One region of the Cetobacterium somerae genome, then DNA from elsewhere that is predicted to be linked to it. Evidence: riboswitches for the same ligand, from Rfam matches in the RefSeq annotation. Region 1 holds a riboswitch; the other holds the start of a gene.
The links. Region 1 has a riboswitch for cyclic di-GMP ahead of MKD34_RS12990 (hypothetical protein). Riboswitches for the same ligand answer to the same signal wherever they lie in the genome.
Positions count from the first base shown of each region.

Region 2: linked by a shared signal. The riboswitch ahead of MKD34_RS02655 (HD domain-containing phosphohydrolase) and the one ahead of MKD34_RS12990 (hypothetical protein) in region 1 are both predicted to bind cyclic di-GMP.

Region 1 is NZ_CP092521.1:118,568-127,624, forward strand. It holds gene treC (alpha,alpha-phosphotrehalase) at 1-1,325, shown strand, start outside; gene MKD34_RS12965 (2-dehydropantoate 2-reductase) at 1,355-2,284, opposite strand; gene MKD34_RS12970 (Crp/Fnr family transcriptional regulator) at 2,485-3,183, shown strand; gene MKD34_RS12975 (gamma-glutamylcyclotransferase family protein) at 3,392-3,793, opposite strand; gene MKD34_RS12980 (hypothetical protein) at 3,955-4,302, shown strand; gene MKD34_RS12985 (hypothetical protein) at 4,345-4,554, shown strand; cyclic di-GMP riboswitch class I at 4,669-4,744, shown strand; gene MKD34_RS12990 (hypothetical protein) at 4,836-9,057, shown strand, end outside.
Region 2 is NZ_CP092519.1:602,994-612,050, forward strand. It holds gene purD (phosphoribosylamine--glycine ligase) at 1-802, shown strand, start outside; gene guaB (IMP dehydrogenase) at 883-2,340, shown strand; cyclic di-GMP riboswitch class I at 2,393-2,468, shown strand; gene MKD34_RS02655 (HD domain-containing phosphohydrolase) at 2,523-4,631, shown strand; gene MKD34_RS02660 (ABC transporter substrate-binding protein) at 4,649-6,115, shown strand; gene MKD34_RS02665 (DUF4402 domain-containing protein) at 6,132-6,971, shown strand; gene MKD34_RS02670 (hypothetical protein) at 6,971-9,057, shown strand, end outside.

The sequences.
Region 1 (9,057 bases):
TAAAAGGACCAGAAAATAAATATCACAACTACTATATTTGGAAAGAGGGAACACCCAATAAAGCTCCTAATAACTGGGCTTCAAAATTTGGTGGAAATGCTTGGAAATATGTGGAATCCTTAGGAAAATATTATTTACATTTATTCGATGTAACTCAAGCTGATCTTAATTGGGAGAATCCAGAATTAAGAGCTGATATTTATAAAATGATAAATTTTTGGCTAGAAAAAGGTGTAGATGGATTTAGACTAGATGTAATAAATTTAATTTCAAAAAATCAAAATTTTCCAGATGATAACTATGAGACTGCTACATCAGATGGAAGAAAATTTTATACAGACGGACCTAAAGTTCATGAATATTTAAAAGAATTAACAGCTAATACTTTTGGAAAATATCCAGGAAGCTTAACTGTGGGAGAGATGTCATCAACAACGATTTTCCATTGTGTAGAGTATACAAAGCCAGAAAATAAAGAGTTATCTATGGTATTTAATTTTCATCATTTAAAAGTGGATTATCCAAATGGAGAAAAATGGGCTTTAGGAGATATGGATTTTAAATCTTTAAAGGAAATATTTTTCAAATGGCAAGTGGGAATAGAAAATGGAGATGGATGGAGTGCAGTATTTTGGTGTAATCATGACCAGCCAAGAATTGTTTCTAGATTTGGAAATGAAAAATATTTAAAAGAGTCTGGAAAAATGCTGGGAACAGCAATTCACATGTTAAGAGGAACCCCATATATTTATCAAGGTGAGGAGATTACAATGACTAATCCTCATTTTGAAAATATTAATGAATATAGAGATGTAGAAGCTCTAAATAATTATAAACTACTTCTTGAAAAAGGAAAAACTATTGATGAAGCTATAGAAATTCTAGGACAAAAATCTAGAGATAATAGCAGAACTCCAGTTCAGTGGGATGATAACGAAAATGCAGGTTTTACTAAAGGAACTCCATGGATAGGTGTGTCTAAAAATTATTCATCAATAAATGTTAAAAATAACTTAAAAGATAAAGACTCGGTTTTTTATCACTATAAAAAATTGATAGAATTAAGAAAAGAGTATAAAGTTATTTCTCATGGAGATTTTATTCCCATGTATGAGGAGAGTCCACAAGTATTTGGGTATATGCGTAAATTTGAAGATGAAAAACTTTTGGTTATAAATAATTTTTATGAAAATGAAATAGAAATTGAAATTCCAGAGATATTTGTTGGAAAAAATATTTTAATAAAAAATTACAATGATATATTATTAAATGGAAAAAAAATAAAACTGAGAGCTTATGAATCAGTTGTAATTTATTCATCTTAAAAAAAGAACCTCATTTTTGAGGTTCTTTTCTATTTAATAAGTAACTCTTCTTTAGAATGTATAAGCATTGTTAAAAGATCATTATATGGAGTTGAGATATCAAATTCTTTTCCTTTTTTTGAAATATAACCGTTGATATAGTCAATCTCTGTAAGTCGATGATTTTGTATTAAATCTTGATGCATAGATGGAAAGTGTTCTCCAGCTTCATTAGGATCATAGGTTTGTTCAACATTTTTTATAATTTCATCAATATTTAAAAAGATATTATATTTATTAGCTATTTGTGAAAACTCCTGAATTATTTTTGTAATAATTTTTTTAGAGTTTTTAAGTTGACCAAACTCTTCAATATTACAGTCTAGAATGGTACAAGTACTATTTAACACACCATTGATACAAGCTTTTTTCCAAATTGAAAGAACAACATTTTTACTATAAACTGCATTAAGATTTGCATTATTTAAAGTTTGACATATTTTTTTTGCAGTATCTTCCATAGTTGGGTCTAAATTTTGAATCTCCAAGTTTCCACTTCCTGTTAGCTTAACATGTCCAGGACCAATAAGTTCCGATGTCCATAAAGTAACTCCCATAAATATATTTTTCATATCTACAAACTCAGATATTGTTTCACTATGGCCTAATCCATTTAATAAGCAAAGAACTTTTGTATTTTTTCCAATTATTTTATTAATACTTTTTAGCATTGACTTTAATCCCATTGATTTAGTGAATAAAATTATCAATTCTGGAATTTCTATTGCCTCTTCAGGAAGAAAAATAGGAATTTTAATTGAATTTAATTTGTTATTCTCTTCAATTAAAAGTCCATTTTTATTTATTATATTAACATGTTCTTTCCAAGTGTCAACTAAAAACACATCATTTCCAGATTGTTGTAACATATATCCAAATCTTGAGCCCATAGCTCCAGCTCCAATTATTGCAATTTTCATATCTAATTATCTCCTTTGTTTCTATAATTAATATTTTGTTATGTATATTTGATTTTATCATAAAAAATTTTAAAAAAACTTGATTAAAATCAATATTATGTATATTTTTTTTAAGTACTTTAAAGATAATACAAATTTAAAAAGAAATATGTTAAAATTTTGTATGACTTAGTTAGAAAAGTTATTTGAAAGGAAAATATATGACATTTTTAGAGTATAGAAAAAATTTAATAAAAGATATTTTAAAATTTAATCCACAAAGAAAAGAGTATAGAAAAGGAGAAATTTTGACAGACATTAGTTTTTCTAATGAAAAAATTTTGATTATAGATAAAGGATTGATTAGATATTATCAAAATTTTTGTGAAGAAAAAGAATTTTTATTAGGATGTTATTCAAAGGAGAATATAATTATTTTAAATAGAATAAGTGATTTTTTAGATGGAGACAAGTATTTAGAAAACTTTTATATAGAAGTCTGTGAGGACACAATATGTTATATTATAGATAAAAAATTTTTAAAAAATTTATATAGTCAGGATATAGATTTGCATGAGAAAATTTTAGAATATACTTCTATTTTTTATCAAAAGTTATTTTTTCAAATAAGAGATATTAAATTATTTACTATGGAGAATGCAGTATTGTCATTATTGATTAGAGCATACAGAACTTATGGTAATAATAATGAGAATAGTTTTATTAATCATAAGATTTTAAATAAAAATATTGCAAAATCTTTAAATTCAACAGAGGAAACAGTTTCAAGAATAATTACAAAATTAAAAAAAGAGGGTTTTCTATCTATTAAAAATAAACATTTTTTTCTTGAAAATTTAGAAGAGATTGAGGAGAGATTAGGATGTAAATATTGTAGAAAAAGTATTTGCTATTTCTAATAAAAAAAATAAAGAAAAAGATTCTAGTGAAAGAAATCTTTAATTAATAAAAAGGAAATTCTGAATTTAGAACGAATGATAGAGCATACCTTATTAAGTATTAAATTCGTTTCAAATCGAGTAAACAAACCCTTGTTTATTTGAAAGTTGTTAATTTTTATTCTAGAGAATAAAAAAAGAACTAGATTTTTCTAGTTCTTTTTTTATCTTAATTTTTATATTTTTTCCAATCTCCTGAAGCAATAGGAATTAAATTATTATACGAAAATTTCGGATTAGTTGTATTATAAACATAAACATCTAAAATTTCTATTTCACCAGTTTCTAAATTCTTAATCTCTTTTTTTATTTTATTATATTCATTATTAGGATTATTTTCACCAAAATAATTTTCCATATTATCAATAGCTTTTAAATCACAATTTTCAACGGTTATAATTTCTCCAATTACAATTCCATCTTCTTCTAATAGAGCAGGATATTCTTGATCCTTAATAGCATATAGTTTACCTATAACTTCACCTAGTTCAATTTTTTTAGCTGCACCATTTATATACTTATTGAAATTAAAAAATCCCTCTCTTAAGCTTCCATAAACAAAAATTTTCATAGTTATCCTCCTTATTAATAAAAATATTTATCCTTAAATGGTAGCACAGAATGGAAGGTTTGTCTAAAAAATATTTTTTGACATAAATCTGTAATAATTTTTTATTAAGATATATTTAAGAAAAAATTACTTAGAGAATTTAATTGAAGGAGAATTAAGAGATGAAGAGAATTTTATTAATAGGGATTTTAATTTTTAAAGGATTAGCTTTTGCTAATGAACAAGATATAAATTTTGATGAATTAAAGCAAAATTTAAAAATAGAACAACAAATAATTTTTGATGAAATTTTTGATTTAAATGAAAAATTAATAGATAGCTATAAAGTGGAATTAAAATATTTGAGTACTTCTGATTTTAGTTATAATGAAAAGGTAAAATTTTTAGAATTGAAAATTAAGGAGTTAGAAAAGGATAAAGATTCTGAAATTCAAAAGCTAAAAAAAGATTTAATTAAAAATCCAAAAAGATATAAAATTGGTAGTGAAGGAACTTCTTCCTTAATTTAGTATAAATCTTTGAATATAATTATTTTAAGAGGAGATGATAATATGAAAATTATAAGTGAAGTAGATATTATGGGTAGATGGGAAATTGCTATTGAAACAAATAATGAGCGAGAGCAAGATATTATAAAAGAGAAAATTGATGAGATTGGAGCAGAATTTATGGAGTCAGGTGTTTCTGAGATTATAGTTTATGCTACTGGTGCTCAAAAAATCAAGTTAATTAGCTTTGTTTCAAATAATGAAAAAATATAAAATTTAAAAGACTGAGAAATCAGTCTTTTTTTAATTACTTTGTTATTATTTTTTTAAAAGAGGTTGTTTATTGAAAGAAAAAGGTGTAATATATAATAATATAAAGACAATATTTACAAAAATTAGCAAACTACGGGAAACTATAGGACGCAAAGCTAAAGGGCCTTCAAAATGGCAGCCAGTTGCACTTATTCACTTGTTTAAAAGTGGATAAGTGCATTTTTTTTTGAATATAAAATTACAATAAATATATATAATAAAAAACGGTTGGGAGGAAAACAATGAACAAATTTTTAGAGGAGAGAACTTTAAAACGATACTTAAAAAGAAGAGTAACTTTTACACTTTCACTACTTGTTAATTTTTTGATAACAGGTGGCATTTATGCCCAAGAAGAACCTTTAATTAAAGATGAAGAGAAGGTTTTAGAGGAAATGTTTTATAAAAAAAGTGATGAACGAAAAACACAAATATTTTTTGTGGGAGATCATAATCATACAAATGGTAGCAAAGATGGAGATAAGTCAGCTTTTGGAGATTTTTTTGTAAAAGAGGAGCAAATTAATGATAAACCAGCTGAAAAGATTCCAGATAAGAAACCAGAAGAAAACAAACCAGACAATGGATTTGTAGACAATATTATAAAAAATCATGATTTGGAAATTATGGATTCATTTATTACAGAGTTAAGTTTAAAAGATTTTGATATAAATAGTAAGCTACCAAATATTTCAACAAAAGAGCATTTAGACAATAGAAATATAAATAATATAAAAAATGAAAATTTATCGTTAAAAAAAATAGAAAAACCAGATTCATTCGAAATAACTCAGATAAATAATCCTGAACCACCTAAGATAGAGGAAATATCTATTCCAAATATAATAATCCCAGATATGAAAACTTATTCATCTGTTAATGCAGATGAACCATGGTTTTGGGAAGCAATAAGTCAAGGTTCGTATAAGAAGGGGCACAATGCAACTATTTCTGAAGTTATAATGGAATCTGGAAATTGGGATATAAATATAGCCGGGAGTTCAGCTTTAGATGGGTGGAGTGGAGAGATAGTAAATTATACTGCAAAATATGCTTCTCCATATCCAAAATATGCTATAACTAATAGAACTTACCAAACAAATGGAATTATAGGGGAAGGGAATGCAGGAATATATAGAGTAATTGGGTCTCCATATAGTTCTTTTGAAAAAGAAACAAAAGTGAATATAGATGCTAAAAATAGAGTTAAAGATTCACAAGGAGAATATGTGTTGAGACAATTTATTCATTATGATCCTCATGGAGATAAAGCTCAAAAATTGGAAGATATAAAAGAGTTAACAGCTGAAGAGAGAAATGAAGTGCAATCTTTATATGATAACTATGGGTTATATGGAAAAAGTGAGAATGCAGTATCCATGATTTTATCACTAAAAGGAGATATAAAATTAGTTGGAAATTCCATTAATATAGTAGGGCTTCAAGGGCATACTAAAAGAACGGAATCTTTAAATCCTTATTTATTAAATAGTGGGAATATATCAGTGGAGGGAAATAGTAATGTAATATTTGCATATACTGAAGCTACAGAATTTTATGGAGAGAAAAGAGATTATTTTACAACTAATTATGGAGATGGAAATATTACAATAAAAGATGGAACACAAAATTTTATCATGTTATTTAATAAAGATTATGCGAATAATCAGGAAGATTCTCATAACTTTAAAAACTCTGGAAAAATAAGTATTTTAGATGGAATACAAAATATAGGAATTTATGTAAAAAAAGAGATTAATAATGGAACAATAGATTTACAAACCCCAATTACAATTTTAGGTGGAACACAAAATATAGGATTTGTACATAAATTAGAAAGTGAGCATCCTGATAGAAATTTATTAAATGAGAAATCAAATATAAATTTAGAGATTTTGGGTGGAACAAATAACGTTGCGATAGTAAATGAAAATACTCAAAAATATGGAACTCATAAGATTAAGATTGAAAATTCTGAAAACTCTATCGGAGTAGTTTCTTCAAATGGAGAGTTAAATTTAAACACAGGAGTTCTATCAATAACAGGAGATAATAAAGAAGCTATTGGACTTTTAACAAGTGGAGGAAATATCAAATCAAATGGTGATATTGTAGTTGAAAATGGTTTAGAAAATAAAGTAGCAATAGCTAGAGATGGAAATACTATAGATTTACTTGGAAAAATTAATGTGAACACGAGAGATTCAAAAATATTTTATTCAGAAGGAGAGAATTCATCTATAATTATAAATGTGGATAATTTGGATGTAAACTTAACAGGTGAAAGTATAGGAGCATTTGCGAATAAAGGTGACATAACAATTTTATCAAGTACTAAATCAAAATTGAAAGATACTATTTCTAATTCATCTATAACAATAGATAATTCAAAAGAGGCTATAAGTAAAGGTGTAGGTCTTTATGCTGAAAATGGAGGAAAAATTCACGGGAAAAATTTGAATTTAAAAGTTATAAATGGTCAGGCAGGAGTTGCTTCAGTTGGAGTTGATTCTACAATTGACCTAGAGGGAGCAACAATTGATTATAGTGGAAATGGTTATGCAGTTTATACAAATGGAGGAGATGTAAATCTACAAAATGGAACAATTATTTTAAGAGGAAGAGGAGTTGGAGTAGAAGCGGATTTAGAGTCAAAATCAACTTTAGTTAATCTTTCAGGTGGAAAAATAGTTGTAACTTCAAATGATGCAGTGGCAACTAAACTAGTTAATACAAACAGTGATTTATATGTATCAAAATTAAAGTCAGGAATAGAAGGAATTTTAAATGTAGTATCTATTGAAGGTGGCATTGGAGTAGATGGAAAAATTTGTAACTCATTTAAAATTGCTGCAATTGATGGAGGAAATTTAAATATAGATACAGATATAGAAAAAAATTCAAATCAACCAGACGAAATAGGAGATTTCTATTATAAAAGATTTTTAGGACAACACTTAAAGTTAAATTTAGAAGCTGGAAAAAAAGTAGTTGCAAATGTATTAACCACTGATGCTGATAAATATTATAGTGGACAAGTATCTGGTCTAGAAAATAGTTCGAGCAAACTTGCGAAAAGTAATGATGAAACGCAAATAAATTTAGGAGCAAATTCGATAGTTGATGTTGACAGAATAGATTCTGGAAATGGTGCTATTGGAGCGTATATTGATTTTGGAAAAATTTCTCTTGCAAAAGGTTCAAAAATAATAGTTGAAAAAGGAGATAATATTATTAACTCTGGTGGTATTGGGTTATATGCAGTAAATGGAAGTTCAGTAGTTTCTAATGGGAATTTTGAAATATACGGTAATGATGCTACGGGAATATATAGTTTAACAAATAGAGTGGCGTCAACTGGAAAAGTTATTGAAAATGAATTTGGCTCTCAAGCTATTGGTCAAGGAATGGTTACAGTTATAAACAATGGAAAAATTAATACTTTTGGTGATAATAGTGCTGGAATTTTTGTAGAAAATAATGGGTCGAATAAAGATAATAGTTTAGCCAAGGTATATAATAATGGAATTATAAATTTATTAGGAGAGTCTAGTATAGGAATTTATGGATCAAATGCTACAATTACGAATGAAAATGAAATTTTATCAGGAAACCAAGGAATAGGAATATACGGAAAAGATGGAAGTATTATTGAAAAAGTTGGAGTTATAAAAGTTGGAGATGGAGGAACAGCTCTTGCTTTAGATGAAACATCGAATTTAGATAAGAGCATAACTGAGTTATCATTTACTGGTATAAATTCAGAAGTTCAAGAAAGAAAATTTGGATTATTTTTACAAGGAGAAACACCAAATTCAGCTAAAGAGATTAATTTTAAATTAAATGGAGATAGTTTTGAAAATGGAGTTCTTTTAGTAGCAAATAATATAATTCTTCAGAATAAAGGAGAATTAAAACCTGGTGAATCAGGAATGGGAATTTATGGAAACGAAGATATTTTTAATACAGGGACTATAACATTATCATCAAATTCTCAAGTAGGGATAGTAGGAGTTGGAAAAGACAATAAAATTTTCAATACAGGAACTATAAATCTATTAGGAAATAATGGTATTGGAGTAATTGCATCAAATGGAGCAAATTCTGTAGTTAATGACAATATTAAAATAGGAGGAATGAAAAATATAGGATATGTTGCAGAGTTAGGTGGAAAGATAACCATTGAAGATATAGTTAATTTTAAAAGTGAAAACTCTCTTGGAAATATATTTGTTTATGGAAATGGAGATGGAAATATAGAGGTAAACTCTAATTTTAATGTTAATGGTATAGCAAATGTTAAAAATGGGAATGCTATAGGAGTATACTTAAATGGAAAAAATTCTAAAAATAATTTGGTTTTCAATGAAAATGCTAGTTTAAATGTTAAAAATGGTGGGATAGGTATTTATAATATTGAAAATAATATTATTTCTTTAAATGAAGTTAACTCTTCAGAAAAAG
Region 2 (9,057 bases), on a different replicon from region 1:
AAAAGGTGTAACTGTTGCGTTTTCAATACCAGAAGCAATTGAAGCTTTAGAAATAGCTTTTAGTATCCCTGATAATAAGGTTGTAATAGAAGAGTATTTAGATGGATTTGAATTTTCTATAATTGCTTTAACAAATGGCGAGACAGTAATTCCATTAGAAATAGCTCAAGATCATAAAAGAGCTTATGACAATGATGAAGGGCCAAATACTGGTGGAATGGGAGTTTACTCACCAGTAGATAAGATTGATTCGAATATAATAGATCAAACTTTAGAAAAAATATTAAAACCAATGGCTAGAGGAATGGCAAAAGATGGAATTTCATTTAAAGGATTTCTTTTTGGTGGAATAATGTTAACAAAAGATGGTGTAAAGACGATAGAGTTTAACGCTAGATTTGGAGATCCCGAAGCTGAGGGGATTCTTCCAAGATTAAAGTCGGATTTTGTTAAAGCAATATTGGATTTAATGGAAAATAAAGATGTGAACTTAGAGTGGGATAATAGATATACGGTGGCAGTGGTGATGGCTTCAGAAAATTATCCGAAATCATCAACAATAGGAAGTGAAATAGAAATACCAAAGGATTTAGAATCTGTAGTATTTCATATGGGAACTAGAAAAGTTCATGGCAAAATTGAAACAAATGGTGGAAGAGTATTATCTGTGGTAGCTTATGGAAATACTTTGGAAGAAGCAAAAAAGAATGCTTACTTAGATGTAAAAAAAATAAATTGTAAAAAATTATTTTTTAGAAATGACATAGGCTCAAAAATGTGCTATAATAACGAAAATAAATAAAAAAAGACCTGCACAGTACTAAAAAAAAGTGCAGGTCTTTATTTAAAAATTGGAAAATTATAATTGGAGGCAGTAGGAAAATGATGAATGGAAAAATAATAAAAGAAGCAATAACTTTTGATGACGTGCTATTAGTTCCAGCGAGATCAGAGGTATTACCGCATGAAGTGAGTTTAAAAACAAGACTTACAAAGGATATCGAATTGAATATTCCAGTTTTAAGTGCAGCGATGGATACAGTAACAGAAGGGGATTTAGCAATAGCTTTAGCAAGACAAGGTGGAATTGGATTTATACATAAAAATATGAGTATAGAAGATCAGGCTGCTGAAGTAGACAGAGTAAAAAGAAATGAAAGTGGAATGATAAAAAATCCAGTAACATTAACTAAAGATTCTACAGTATGGCATGCTGAAGAAATAATGAGAAGATATAAAATATCAGGATTACCAGTAATTGAAGAAGATGGATCATTGATTGGTATTATAACAAATAGAGATTTGAAGTATAGAAAAGACATGGATCAATTAGTAAGTGATATAATGACAAAAGAAAATTTAGTAACAGCACCTGTTGGAACAACATTGGAAGAAGCAAAAGATATTTTATTAGAAAATAGAATAGAGAAGTTGCCAATAGTTGATGAAAATGGAAAATTAAAAGGGCTAATAACAATAAAAGATATTGATAATTTAGTAGAGTACCCATTTGCTTGTAAAGATTCTCAAGGAAGATTAAGAGTTGGTGGAGCAGTTGGTGTTGGAGCAGATACTTTAGAAAGAGTAAAAGCTTTAGTAGAAGCTGGTGTAGATATAATAACTGTAGATTCAGCACATGGACATTCAAAAGGTGTTATGGAAAAAATAAAAGAGATTAGAGAAAACTTTCCTAAGTTAAATATAATTGGTGGAAATATAGTTACTGCAGAAGCTGCTTTAGATTTAATAGAAGCTGGAGTAAATGCTGTTAAAGTAGGAGTAGGACCAGGATCTATCTGTACAACGAGAGTTGTAGCTGGAGTAGGTGTTCCTCAATTATCAGCAGTTAATGATGTATATGAAGTTTGTAAAACAAGAGGAATTGGTGTTATAGCAGATGGTGGAATAAAATTATCTGGAGACATGGTAAAAGCTTTAGCTGCAGGAGCAGATTGTGTAATGTTAGGAGGATTATTAGCAGGAACAACTGAAGCCCCTGGAGAAGAGATGATATATGAGGGAAGAAGGTATAAAGTGTATGTAGGAATGGGTTCAATGGCAGCAATGAAAAGAGGATCGAAAGATAGATATTTCCAAAATGATGCTAAAAAATTAGTTCCTGAAGGAATAGAGGGAAGAGTTTCGTATAAGGGAAGCTTGAAAGATGTTGTTTTCCAACTTTGTGGAGGAGTGAGAGCTGGAATGGGATATTGTGGAACATCAACAATTGAAGATTTAAAAGTTCATGGAAAATTTGTAAAAATTACAGGAGCAGGATTAAAAGAGAGTCATCCACACGATATTATTATAACTAAAGAGGCTCCAAACTATTCTAAATAGATATAAAAAGTTGACTTTAATGTTTTGATTGATTATAATTAAAGAGAAATCTTTATTTATAAGGCAAAGTAGGGGAAACCCTATGACGCAAAGCTATAGGGTCTTTAAAATGGCAGCCAGCTGCAATAGTCTTTGTGATTATTGCAGTTTTTTTTTGCAAAAAAATATTTATGGAGGAAAAAATGAAAAAAATAATATTATTATATTTGATGTTAGTAAGTTGTAATATTTTTTCAAAAGATAACATTAATATAACAATACCATCGAATACAACAGATATGTATTTGTATAAAGATTTAGAGAAAGGGGAATATCAAGGAGTTTATATAGATATTTTTGCAGATGTATTAAAAAATAAAAATATAAGTATAAATTTAGATGGTGAAGATAGTGATGTTGTACTAAGAACGATTGAAACTCTTGATGGAAAAAGAGTATATGATTACTTTGATACTCCAATGATATATAGAGTAGGAGTTGTTGTTAATAAAAACTCTACACTTTCTAACTTAGGAAATATAAAAAATTTAAAAGTAGCATATATTCCAAATCAACATGGATTAAAAGAGTTTAAAGAAAGATATAATAACTTAAAGTTAGAAAAAATCGAAGTGAAAAACTTAGATGAAGGATTAGAAAAACTCTCAGAGGGAGAAGTTGATGCTTTTATAGCACAAGATTGGTATGATAAAAATTCAGGAGAAACAAATTATAAACTGTTAGAGAATATTAGGTACAATGAACAAATAGCAATTAGGAAAAATTTGAAAAATCTTCATAAAGAGATAGAGGAAACTATGGACAATGTAGAAGGAGATAGTTTTCAAAAATTATTATCAAAAAACAGAATAGAATTTTATAAGTATTTACTAAAAGATACACCAAGTTACGAAAAAGTAAAGGAAAGCTATAAAACTATAAAAGTAAAATTAGGAAAAGATAAATTTATGTTACCTTTTTACTATGAGCAAAAGGGTATTTATCAAGGATTAACAGTTAATATAACTAAAGAGTTAGAGCAAATAATAGGGGTGCCATTTGTTTTTATAAAAAATGGAGAATATGATATGGAAGGAATAGCCATTGAAAATAGTGAAGGTAAAAGTAAAATTAATTATACAAAGCCATACTATGAAATGAAATTATCAGTGGCAAATAGAAAAGCTGATGGGTTTATACAAAATATTTCAGATTTAGATAAAGCTAAAATATTAGTATTAAAAGGAGATTATAGCTATACTTATTTAAAAAATATACTAAAAAATAGTCAGATAATAGAAGTTGAAAGTTATGAAGAGGGATTAGAAAAGTTATTAAATCAAGATGGTGAATATTTGGTAGGTTATTTTAATATATTGACAGGAGTAATAAGTAATAATTTTTTAGATGATAAAATTAAAGTAGCTGGAATATTAAATGATTCTTTTGGAGTAGGTTTTGGAATTTCGAAAGAACAAAAAGAGTTATCAAATTTAATAGAAACAATATTAGAAAGTTTTACTGTTGATAAAACAGTTATAGATAATAATTTGTTAAAAAATTCTATAGTTGCTCAAAATTATAAATTGATTTTAAAAATATCAATACCAGTAGTAATATTTATATTTATTTTAATAATATTAATAGTTAAATCTGAAAAAAATAGAAAAAAAGCGGAAGAATTAAGTTTTTCATTAATTGAAGTTTTAGAGATGGCAAATCAACTAAATGATGAAGATACAGGAGATCATGTGAAAAGACTAGGAATGTATTCAACCCTTTTATCTGAAAAGGCAAATGTTCCTACAGAATCAAGAGAGAATATTAAAAGATTTTCTTCTTTGCACGATATAGGAAAAGTTGCAATTCCATCAGAAATTTTGAAAAAACCATCTAAATTAACTGAAGATGAATTTAATAAAGTGAAAGAACATGTAAATATAGGCTATGATTTAGTAAAAAAATTAAAACTAGGAAAAGTAGCTGAAAATATAGTTAGATATCACCATGAAAAGTGGGATGGAAGTGGTTATCCTTTAGGATTAAAAGGAGAGAATATTCCGCTAGAAGCAAGAATTGTAGCTGTTGTTGATGTGTATGATGCATTGAGACAAAAGAAATTCCATAGAGGTGCACTGTCTCATTTAGAAGCCTTAACAATGATTGAAAATGAGAAAGGAAAGAGTTTTGACCCAGAACTAGTTGATATTTTTGTAGCAAATAATAAAGAATTTGAAAAAATTTATGAAGAGAATAAAGAGGCATTAGATTTAGCAACAGAATTCTATTCTGCAATAAAAAATAATAAATAATATTAAGAGGTGAAAATTTGAAAAGATATTTATGCTTAATTTTATTTACTCTGACAATAACCTTAACTTTTGGAGAAGTAGAAACTTATTTAGAAGAGATACCATTTAATGAGTATAGTGATTTAAATAAAGATAATACAGTTAATAGTAATAATGATGAAATAAAAATAGTGCAAGCAGTTAAAATAGCAACTGTAGATCCTATTTTAATGAAGGATCAGTATTCGATGAGAGTTGTAAATTATCTTTATGATACATTATTTAATTATAATGAAAAAGGTGAAGTTGTTCCAAATTTAGTTGAAAAATGGGAATGGAAAGATGACAGAGTTTTAGAACTTAAGTTAAGAGAAGATGTTTATTTTCAAAATGGGGATAAAATGTCAGCAAAAGATGTAAAAGAATCTTTTGAGAGGATGTTAAAAAGTGGTGTTTTTAAAGACTTTTTTAATGATATTCAAAACATAAAAATTATAGATGTAAATACAATAGAGATAAAGTTAAAAGGAAAAAATAATCTTTTTTTATCAATGTTGACTTATTACATGTGTTCGATAACTAAGTATAAAGATGGAATTATTTATGGAACTGGGCCATATAAATTAGATAAAATAACAAGTAAAGAGGTTATTTTATCTAAGAATGATAAATATTTTAAGAAAAATCTAGGTCCTTTTAAAATAGAGATTTTAGCAGAGATTAGTGATAGAAAAAGAGCACTTTTATATTTTAATGAAGATGTTGATGTTGTTTTAGATTTGAGTCCAAAACAAATAGAAGAACTTCAAAAAGAAGGACTTATTGATAAGAGTGCAATATTAAAAAAGACAAAAGAGTTGGATACAGTTGCAATAATATTTGGAAATAAAAATAAAATTTTTACAGATAAAAAAAATAGAGGGATTATAGAAAGTGCTATAGATAAGGATGAGATTTTGAAAAATATTTTTAAAGAAAAATCTGTAAGTACATTCTTTCCAGAAAGTTTGTTTGAGTCAAAGTTATCTGTTGTAAGAAAAAGTAGTTTTTCAATTGATGATTTAAATAAAAGTAGTATAAAAAACAAAAAAATAGAGATAACTGTTTTAAATGACGATATTTCTATAAGAATTGCTAATAGTTTAAAAAAACAGTTAGAATTAAAAGGGATTTTAGTAGAAGTAGTGCCGTACCAACAAGAGGCTTACTTAATGAAGTTAGAAAATCAAGATTATGAAATAGCTATATATAGTGTTCTTTTTGATGAAAAGCATTTGGTTTATAATTTAGGAAAAGTAATGGTGCATGATATAGGTGATCAAGATATGTATAATGCATCTTTACCATTTTTAGAGATTTTAAAAGATGAAGAAGAAAAGGGAAATAGAGATAAAATATATGATAAAATTGTTTTTTTGATATCTAAAAATATACCGTATATTCCATTGATACATAGAGAAAAAATTGCTGTAGAAAATGGGAAATCAAATATATTGCTGAAATAATGGGAGATGATATATTTTGAAAAAAGTTTTGTTGTTTTTTTTATTATTCTTTCGTTTAGTAACTTTTGGAGATATAAAATCAGATACATCACGATTAATTGAAAAAAGAGAAGTTGTAGGAGAGGGATATCAAAATGTAGATTATTTAACGAATAATTTTAAGATAACAGGATTAGGTGGTTATGACAAATTAATTTATGAATTTGAAAGTTTTGGAAATGATTTTTTCAAGAAAAATCATATGTTAGAACCGCGAATAAAGATAAAGCAAATGTGGATAGAGCCATTGGATGCAACTATAGATACGAATAATAAAGTTATTTTAGGGTTTAATGGTAATTGTAATTTAAGAATAAGAACTGTTGTAGGAGTGAGAAATAGCTCGAGATTAAGTGGAAAATATACATCGTACCCGATTATATTAATCTTAAAAGGAAAAAGGAAAAATAGCTCTAGCTATGATAGAATTATGATAGAGGTAAGAATGGAGTTAGATATAGTAAAGACGTTAAAAATTTCAACAACTCCAATGGACTTAGGAGTAGGAGTACAAGGGCAGATGCTATCTTCATCACATGGAAATCATGGATATTTAAACATAGAGGGAGAGCCGAATAGGAATGTAGTAATTAACTACCCAAGAGAAGTTGAAATGTTTAATAAAATGGGAAAAGGTAGTATAAAGGTTGAGATATCAAGTCCGGACTTATATTTTACAGGAAATGAAGAGTATTCTACAAGGTTATCTGAAAGAGGTGAAAAAAAAGTAACTTTCTTTGGGCAGGTTAGAGATACTAAAAAAGCAGTACCAGGTAAGTATAGCGGAGATTTAAAAATAAAGGTAAGGTATAACTAATGAAAATAATAAAAATAGCTTATGTAGTATTAGTAGCTATTTTTTTTCAGTTTTCTTCAGCTAATTTATTTGCACAAGAAGATGTAGGTCTAGATGAAGCATACATTGAAATAAAAAGTAAGTCATTAAAAGATGATTTTTTTATGGCTAGATATGACTTTGAAAATGATCAAATATATATACCTATAAAAGGACTATTTTATTTTTTAGAGATTTACTCAGTTGATGTTAATTTAAAAAGAAAAACTGTACAGTTCCAAGTAGATAATGAAAAATATAAAGTTGAGATAAAATCAGGAAAAAACTTTGTAATTGATGATGATATTTATGTAGAGTTAAAAGTATTAGAAAATGATTTTAAATTTAAAGAATCTAATTGGTCAAGTCAGGACTTGAAGTTAACTTTAAATCCAGAGTTTATATTGCCTTTTGAAATAAGAGAGAAAGGTAAGGTTGAGAGACTTAGGCTAAATGAAAAAAAAGAGGACGAAGAGTTTAATATAATAAGACCAGAGAAAAGGATATTAGCTCCAGGGTTGATAAAAGTAAATTATTCAAAATTAGATTTGGAAAGTAAAGAAAATCAACTTAACTTAGAGTATGGAACTCAATTTTTATATGGAGATTTATACTTGAACTATAATTTAGAGCCAGAAAGTTCTATGAAAAATTATAATTTAACTTATAATGATGTTTATAAAAAAAATGATGTGATTTTAGGAGATTTTTATATAAAAACACCAGATTTTTTAAATATAAATGGAATGGTTGAAGGATTTAGTTTTGGTGAGAAAAATACTTACAGCTCTACTATTGGAAATATAACAACGATAAAAGGTGAAGCTCAAGGAGCAGATGTAATTGAATTATATCAAAGTGGAGTATTGTTAGATTATCAAAGACCTATAGAAAAGAACTTTATATTTGAAGTGAGAGATCGAAATTATGGGGGAGACTATTCATTAAAAATTTATTATAAAAATGGCCAAATAGAAACGAGAAAAGTATACACAGTTGGAGATTCAAATTTACTTGGTGAAAATGAGTGGGATTATAATATACAATTAGGACAAGAAAAAAATAATGGAAGAAGTCAAAGTGTAAATGAAATAAATTATGGAGTTACTAAGAATTTGACTTTAGGTATAGGAGTACTAGAGTTAGAATCTGAAAAAAATAGAAAATACAGTATATTAAAAAATGAGGTTATATATAAAATTGGGTTATCCAATAGTTATCCAATGGTAATTAATCTTCAAAATTTTTATGAAACAGAAAATCAAGAAAATAGTTACGAAATTAGAATAAATCAAAAAATAAAAGACTATAGTTTAAACATAAAGCATTTTAAATATTCTCCTTATGTAAGTGAAGAGAACAATACAATAGAATATAACTCTTTTGGAATTTCTAGAGACTTTATTACAACAAGAATAGGATTAGGATATCAAGAAGAACTAAAAACTAATGAAAAAACTAGAGAAAAAGGATATTATATAAGTTTAGAAAACAGAAGTATTAGAAACTTTTCATTATTTTTAGATGCTGAAATGACCCAAAAAGAAATGAGCAAAAAAAGTTATTCTATAAATCCTGGAGTGAGCTATGGTGGAGTGTCTGGATTCACAATGATTTTACAGGCTAATATAGAAAAAAATGAAGATTTGAAAACAGACTATTCTTTAAAGATATTAGGAAGAAGAAGAGAGTTTTTTTCTACAGGAATGGAATATGTTTTAGGAACAGAACTTTTGTATAATGAAGAAGAAAAAAGCAGGTTTTCAATAGATTTTACTATGTATTTAGATAAAAATATTTATGTGGAACTTCCTGTATCTAGAAAAGAAAATGGAGAATTAAATACAGGGGTAACCATAGAAAAAACATTTGATATATCTAATTTAAAAAGAGACGTAGGAGATAGACAAGTTGATAACTCATGGATTTATGGGAAAGTTTATATAGATTCTAATGATAATGGGAAGTATGATGTTGAAGAAACTGTATTGTCAGATGTAACAGTAGTTGTTGATGGTAAAAAAGTAGTTTCTGATTTGAATGGAGAGTATATTGTACCTGGATTACT